2 regions of the Pseudomonas sp. 5Vm1k genome follow, and region 1 is predicted to be linked to the other one. Evidence: riboswitches for the same ligand, from Rfam matches in the RefSeq annotation. Region 1 holds a riboswitch; the other holds the start of a gene.

Evidence for each region. Region 1 has a riboswitch for cobalamin ahead of cobW (cobalamin biosynthesis protein CobW). Riboswitches for the same ligand answer to the same signal wherever they lie in the genome.
Region 2: another riboswitch for cobalamin. It lies ahead of cobO (cob(I)yrinic acid a,c-diamide adenosyltransferase); the one in region 1 lies ahead of cobW (cobalamin biosynthesis protein CobW).

Annotation. Positions count from the first base shown of each region.
Region 1 covers NZ_JBSPCZ010000014.1:22,939-26,339, reverse strand. Annotated here, with positions in the region: gene ACWIKB_RS24225 (CbtA family protein) at 1-486, opposite strand, end outside; gene ACWIKB_RS24220 (CbtB domain-containing protein) at 498-692, opposite strand; cobalamin riboswitch at 811-1,039, opposite strand; cobalamin riboswitch at 1,226-1,439, shown strand; gene cobW (cobalamin biosynthesis protein CobW) at 1,536-2,597, shown strand; gene cobN (cobaltochelatase subunit CobN) at 2,601-3,401, shown strand, end outside.
Region 2 covers NZ_JBSPCZ010000005.1:222,691-226,091, reverse strand. Annotated here, with positions in the region: gene ACWIKB_RS12410 (cobyrinate a,c-diamide synthase) at 1-1,304, opposite strand, end outside; gene cobO (cob(I)yrinic acid a,c-diamide adenosyltransferase) at 1,301-1,912, opposite strand; cobalamin riboswitch at 1,994-2,225, opposite strand; gene ACWIKB_RS12400 (hypothetical protein) at 2,379-2,963, shown strand; gene ACWIKB_RS12395 (PQQ-dependent sugar dehydrogenase) at 3,032-3,401, shown strand, end outside.

The DNA.
Region 1 (3,401 bases):
GAACACGATCAGCGCGATGCCGACAGCGGTAGACGCCGCGGTGCCAATCCACCAGATCTGCCGTTGCGCCAGATCGGCGGCGGCAGTGCCCGGCAATTCAGGCGGCAGGCCAAGGGTCGGCGCCAGCACGAACGTCGCGTACCCCGCCAGGCCCCAGAGCAGGCCCTGAGCGGTTTTGGTCGGCGCGCGCAGGGTGTAGAGGCCGGCAAGCATCAGCGCAAAGCCAACCGCGACCACCAGATTACCGCCCGTAGTCGACAGCACGCGCTGCCAGCCGTCTTCCGGCTCCCAGGCTTCGGCGTCGTGGGTGTGGGCGGCCATGGCGCCTTCGGTGTGCTCGTGAGCGACAACCGCGGCAGGCTCGGATTTTTCATAGGTTTCCGCCTGAAGAATCAGCGGGGCGACCCAGAAACTTTGCAGCAGGGTCAGCAGCAGGGCGGCCAGCAGCCCGGTGAAACCTGCAGTTTGCGCGATACGCTTGATCATGTCGGCAGGTCTCAATGGCACGGGAACGCGGAGCTGTGACGGGTATCGTGCGCGGCGTTGTGCACCGCTTCGATGTGCGAGAAACCGGCGAAATACACCAGGCACGCGCCCAGGATCGACGCACAAACGGCGGCGGTCAGGCGTTGGCTCAGGGTGGTTGTGGTGCTGGCGGTGCTGCTGTGGTCGGTGCTGCTGATGATCGACATGGCGCTTCCCTCTGGTCTGTCAGCGGGTGAATTGAGCGCATGCAAACCCCTGCGAGCGTGCGCGCAGAGATTCAAACAGCGCCCGCCCACCGCGGGTTTGTTATTCAGTGATCGTACTGGTCACTTTGTGTTGCGGGCCGGTCTCCGGGCTCACGAGGGGTCAAGGCTTGCGCCGAAACCTGCAAGAATCACCTTCCCATGCCGAACTGCCGGCACAGTGGATCTGATTCTTCGCTCGCTTACCGTTGCGGGGGCAGCACCGGACTGACATGACTTTAGAGTAAAGCACATGATTCACCGGTTTCCCGTTTCACCCTGTGAAGGGCACCCGTAACAAGGCGTGTAGGAGAGCATGGGCGGGGCGGGGTAGTCAATTGGCAAGGGTTCTCAGTTGGAAACCGAGTCGCGCCCTTCGCGAGCAAGCCCGCTCCCACAGGTGACCGCATTCCCATGTGGGAGCGGGCTTGCTCGCGAAGGCGTCATCACAGTCGCTACAGAACTCAGCAGAACATTGACCCGCCCCCACACCATGCGTAGCCTTGCGCTTTCGAGGTTCTTCGGCGTTTGCCGAAGCTAAGAAGGGAACGCGGTCGATGCCGCGGCTGCCCCCGCAACTGTGAACGGTGATGTTCGCTGCCACGCCACTGCAAACCCTGGCAAAGGGTTCGCGGGAAGGCGCAGCGAATGCCAGGCCCGCAAGGCTGGCGCACTGAAAGCCAGGAGACCTGCCTCGAAACGAATTCTCACTACAACCGGGCGGGGTGATCCGGTGGCGAAATCTTCCGCGCATTTATCGCCGCGGTCGTCGTCCCGTATGCCCGCCACCTTGCCAAAGGGCATCCGATGAAAACACTGGCCAAACTCCCCGTCACCATCGTTACCGGCTTCCTCGGCTCGGGCAAAACCACCTTGCTGCGCCATATGCTCGACAACGCCCAGGGTCGCCGCATCGCGGTGATCGTCAACGAATTCGGCGAGCTGGGCATCGACGGCGAAATCCTCAAGCAGTGCTCCATCGGCTGCACCGAGGAAGAAGCCAACGGCCGCGTCTACGAACTGGCCAACGGCTGCCTGTGCTGCACCGTCCAGGAAGAGTTCTTCCCGGTGATGCGCGAGTTGGTGGCACGTCGCGGCGACCTCGACCACATCCTGATCGAAACCTCGGGCCTTGCCCTGCCAAAACCACTGGTGCAAGCGTTCCAGTGGCCGGAAATCCGCAGCGCCTGCACGGTTGATGCGGTGATCACCGTGGTCGACAGCCCGGCCGTGGCCGCCGGCACCTTCGCCGCATTCCCGGATCAAGTCGACGCCCAGCGCAAACTCGACCCGAACCTGGACCACGAATCGCCGCTGCACGAATTGTTCGCCGACCAACTGGCCAGTGCCGACCTCGTAATCCTCAACAAAGCCGACCTGATCAGCCCTGAAGACTTGGCCCGCGTGCGCCTGGAAGTCGCCGAAGAGCTGCCGCCAGCAGTAAAAGTCATCGAGGCCAGCAGCGGTCGCGTGCCACTGGATGTGCTGATCGGCCTCGGCGCCGGTTCCGAAGAACACATCGACAGCCGTCACAGCCATCACGATCATCATCATGAAGGTGAAGACGATCACGACCACGACGCCTTCGATTCCATTTCAATTGAACTGCCACAAGCCGACGAAAGCCTGCTGATGGACGCGCTGACTCAACTGGTGGTCAAGCACGGCATCCTGCGCGTTAAAGGCTTCGCCGCGATCCCGAACAAGCCGATGCGCCTGCTGATCCAGGGTGTGGGCACCCGTTTCGACAAGCATTTCGACCGTCAATGGGGCGCCGATGAAGCGCGTACCACTCGCCTGGTATTGATCGGCCAGGAACTGGACGCCGCTCAACTCGAAGCGCAACTGCGCGCCGCGCTCAGCGTTTAAGCCATGCACCTGCTCAGGACCCAGCCCGGCGGTTTCGTGTCGGATGACAACATTGCCGACCTTGGACAAACCCCCGCCGAGCTGGTGATCCTGTGCAGCGGCGATTCCAGCCTGGCGCTGCTCGCCGAAGCCGCGCAGCAATTACCCGACGACTACCCGAGCGTGCGCCTGGCCAACCCGATGCAGGTGCAGAACCATGCGTCGGTGGACTTGTACGTCGACGAAGTGCTGCGCCACGCCAAAGTGATTCTGATCTCGCTGCACGGCGGTATCGCCTATTGGCGTTACGGCGTCGAGCGGCTGGTCGAACTGTCCGAGCGCGGTGTGCAACTGATTCTGGTGCCCGGCGATGACCGCCCGGACCCGGAACTCAGCGACCTCAGCACCGTCGGCGCGGAAGATCGCGAGCGGCTCTGGCAGTTTTTGCGTCAGGGCGGCATGGGCAATGCCCTGGATTTTTTCCGCTGTCTGGCCACTCGCTGGCTGGACCGCGACTACGCGTGGGCCGAGCCGCAAACCCTGCCGCGCACCGCGATCTATCACCCACACAAAAGCCCCGCTGAACTGAGTGACTGGCAAGCCGATTGGCAGGCCGATCAACCGGTGGCGGCGGTGCTGTTCTACCGCTCGCATTTGCAGGCGGCGAACACTGGTTTCATCAATATTTTCTGTCAGCGTCTGCAAGCAGCGGGGCTGAACCCGTTGCCGATTGCGCTGGCCAGTTTGAAAGAGCCCGGCTGCCTGACGGTGGTCGAGGACTTGCTGGATGACGTCGAAGCGGCGGTGATTCTCAATACCACCGGT
Region 2 (3,401 bases), on a different contig from region 1:
TCCTCAAGATCAGGCGCAAACAGCGCGGCAATCGCCGATGGATTGGACGGAAAATAAAAGTGCACATAAGAGGCCGTCATCCGCCCCTCACGATAAACCGCCTCTGCCCCGCGCCCGCCATTAGGGCTCAGGCCCCGGGCAATCGGCTCAAGTTCAGTGCTGGTCAACGAGTGATGATAGGTGTGCCCGCGCAGCAAGCCTTCAGGCAACTCGACCGCTTGCAACGCCAATGCCGCCAGACGCTTTTGCATCACCGCATCCCCAGCCAGCAACCCAACCAATTCAGCGCGAGTACCGTCGACATCGGTCAACGAATCGAGCAGATACAGCATGCCGCCACATTCAGCCAACAGCGGTTTACCGGCGGCGTGATGCGCGCGAATCGCGGTCAGCATCGAGGTGTTTTGCGCCAGGGCGACGTGGTGCAGCTCGGGGTAACCGCCCGGCAGATAGAGGCTGTCAGCTTCGGGCAATTCGGTATCGCGAATCGGCGAGAAAAACGCCAGTTCAGCGCCCATCGCCCGCAACAGATCCAGGCTCGCGCCGTAGGTGAAGGCAAACGCTTCGTCACGGGCCACGGCGATGCGCACGCCCGCCAGCAACGGCTCGGCAGCGATCACGTCCGGGGCGGCGAATTCGACGGCCGGTGGCAGCGCTACCTCACAACTGCTGGCCAACGCATCGGCCGCCGCATCGAGGCGAACATCGAGGTCGTTCAACTCGCTGGCCTGCACCAAGCCAAGGTGACGGCTCGGCAATTCGATCCCTGTTTCCCGGGACAATGCGCCGTACCAGCGCAAGCCTTCGGTCAGGCTGCCTTCGAGCAATTGTGCGTGACGCAAAGTGCCGACGCGGTTGGCCAGGACGCCGGCGAACGGCAAATCCGGCTGATACTTCGCTAACCCTAACGCCAACGCGCCAAAGGTCTGGGCCATGGCGGTGCCGTCGATCACGCCGAGCACCGGTACGCCGAAATGCCGCGCCAGGTCAGCACTGGACGGCGTGCCGTCGAACAGGCCCATGACGCCTTCGATCAGAATCAGATCGGCTTCACCTGCGGCTTCCCACAACAGCCGACGACTTTCCTGCTCGCCGACCATCCACATGTCCAATTGATAAACCGGCGCACCACTGGCGCGCTCGAGAATCATCGGGTCGAGAAAATCCGGGCCGCATTTGAACACGCGCACTTTGCGCCCCTGATTGCGGTGCAACCGGGCCAGCGCGGCGGTGACGGTGGTCTTGCCCTGACCGGAGGCCGGCGCGGCAATCAATACCGCCGGGCAATGACGAGGCTGACTCACAATTCGACGCCTTTTTGCGCTTTGATCCCAGCCTGGAAGGCGTGCTTGATCACGTTCATTTCGGTGACAGTGTCGGCCAGCTCGATCATTTCCGGCTTGGCGCCGCGACCGGTGACGACGACATGCTGCATCGGCGGACGGGCCTGCAAGTCGCTGAGCACTTGATCGAGATCGAGGTAGCCGTGCTTGAGGGCGATGTTCAGTTCATCCAGCACTACCAGGCCGATCGATGGATCGCGCAGCAGTTCGCGGGACACGGCCCACGCCGCTTCGGCGGCGGCGATGTCACGCTGGCGGTCCTGGGTTTCCCAGGTGAAGCCCTCGCCCATCACATGAAAGCGCACTTGCTCCGGGAAGCGACGGAAGAACAATTCCTCGCCGGTGCTGTTGCGGCCCTTGATGAACTGCACCACACCGCATTGCATGCCATGGCCCATGGATCGGGCCAGCATGCCGAAGGCCGAGCTGCTTTTGCCTTTGCCGTTGCCGGTCAGCACCAGCAGCAGGCCGCATTCGTTTGGCGAGTTGGCGATGCGTTCGTCGATCACGGCTTTTTTGCGCAACATGCGCGCCAGGTGGCGTTCGTCACGATCGGGGGTATCAGTCATGGGGGAGCTCTCCGTTGAGGCTGGATAACGGCGGGCAGGCACAAGAATAGACGGCAAGAAGCCTGGCATCGCCCACCGTGATGCCGCTGGATGGATCAGGCCGGTCTCCGGGCTCATGAGCGGTTTGCACCGGACTGCGCGCCTTCCCATATCGACAGTCGACACAGTGGCTCAAGGCGCAGCCTTTACTCATTTACCGTTGCGGGGGCAGCGCCGGGATCGTGAACTTCTTCGTTTGAAGAGAGGACTCACCGGCTTCCCTGTTTCACTCTGTCGACCGCAGCCACAGAGCACCTGAAACAAGTCGCGAAGGTTAGAGGGTTGGGGGTGGAGCGTCAATTAAAGCCGGGGCGCCGCCGGGCGAATATCTGCCGTCGATCAATTATCCGACGTCATTCTTGTGCCACACTCCGAGCAGTGATATCAAAGAGCCACATCTCACAACACAATAACAAGGGTGAGCCACATGCAAGGCATGATCATCAGCAATCCGAAGTTGGAATTCCTGCGCCCGCTGCTGGAACGCTGGTTTGACTGTATCGACCGCTACAACGCCGTGCGCGGCGATAACGATACGCCGTACTGGTTTGACGAAAAGGCCAATCTCGGCCTGCTGTCGGCAGCGGCCTGGATGGCGGAAATGGTCACGCTGCAACAGACGCCGACCCGTAAACAGACCGAAGAAGGTGAGCGTAACGCCCGCGCCGATCTGTTTATCGCCACCACCGAAGAACGCGCCTACTTTCAAGCCACGCAGCGTTGGCCAAAGGTCAACAGCTTGAACCTGACACAAGCCCTGGCCGATATCACCGCCGACGCCAAGCGAATCAGCTACGCCAGCGACCTGAAACTCGGCTGCCTGTTCGTCGCCCCGCAAAAGGCCCAGCAAAGTGCGACCCCGGAAGAACTCCAGGACATGGTCGACGACCTGCAAAAGGAACACACCTGCGCCGTCGCCTGGTATTTCCCCTATGCCTACCGCAAGTTGCGCAACGAAGGTGGCCAGTATCACCCGGGCATCGCGGTGCTGTTCAAAGAAGCCCGTGGTTGATGGGTTGAACCATCGCGCGTTTGCGCTTCTCTATTGATAAGGTCAATGCATTCATAGGGAAGATCAGCATGCGCAAGCCCCAGCTCGTTCTCGTCATCGCGCTCGCCGGAGGCCTTGTCGCCTGCGGCGAGACTTCCAGCCTGCAAGTTTCGGATGGCACCGGCCCGTCGCCCAAGCTGCCAGAACCGAACAAAACCCTGATCCCGACGGTGAACATTGCCCCGGCGATCGGCTGGCCGGCCGGCGCAAAACCTACCGCTGCGGCGGGGACCCAGGTCGCGGCATTTGCCGAAGGGCTCGACCATCCGCGCTGGCTCTACGTGTTGCCTAACGGTGATGTGCTGGTGGCGGAAACCAATGCCCCGCCCAAGCCTGATGACTCCAGCGGCATTCGCGGCTGGGTGATGAAGAAAGTCATGGGCCGCGCTGGTGCCGGCG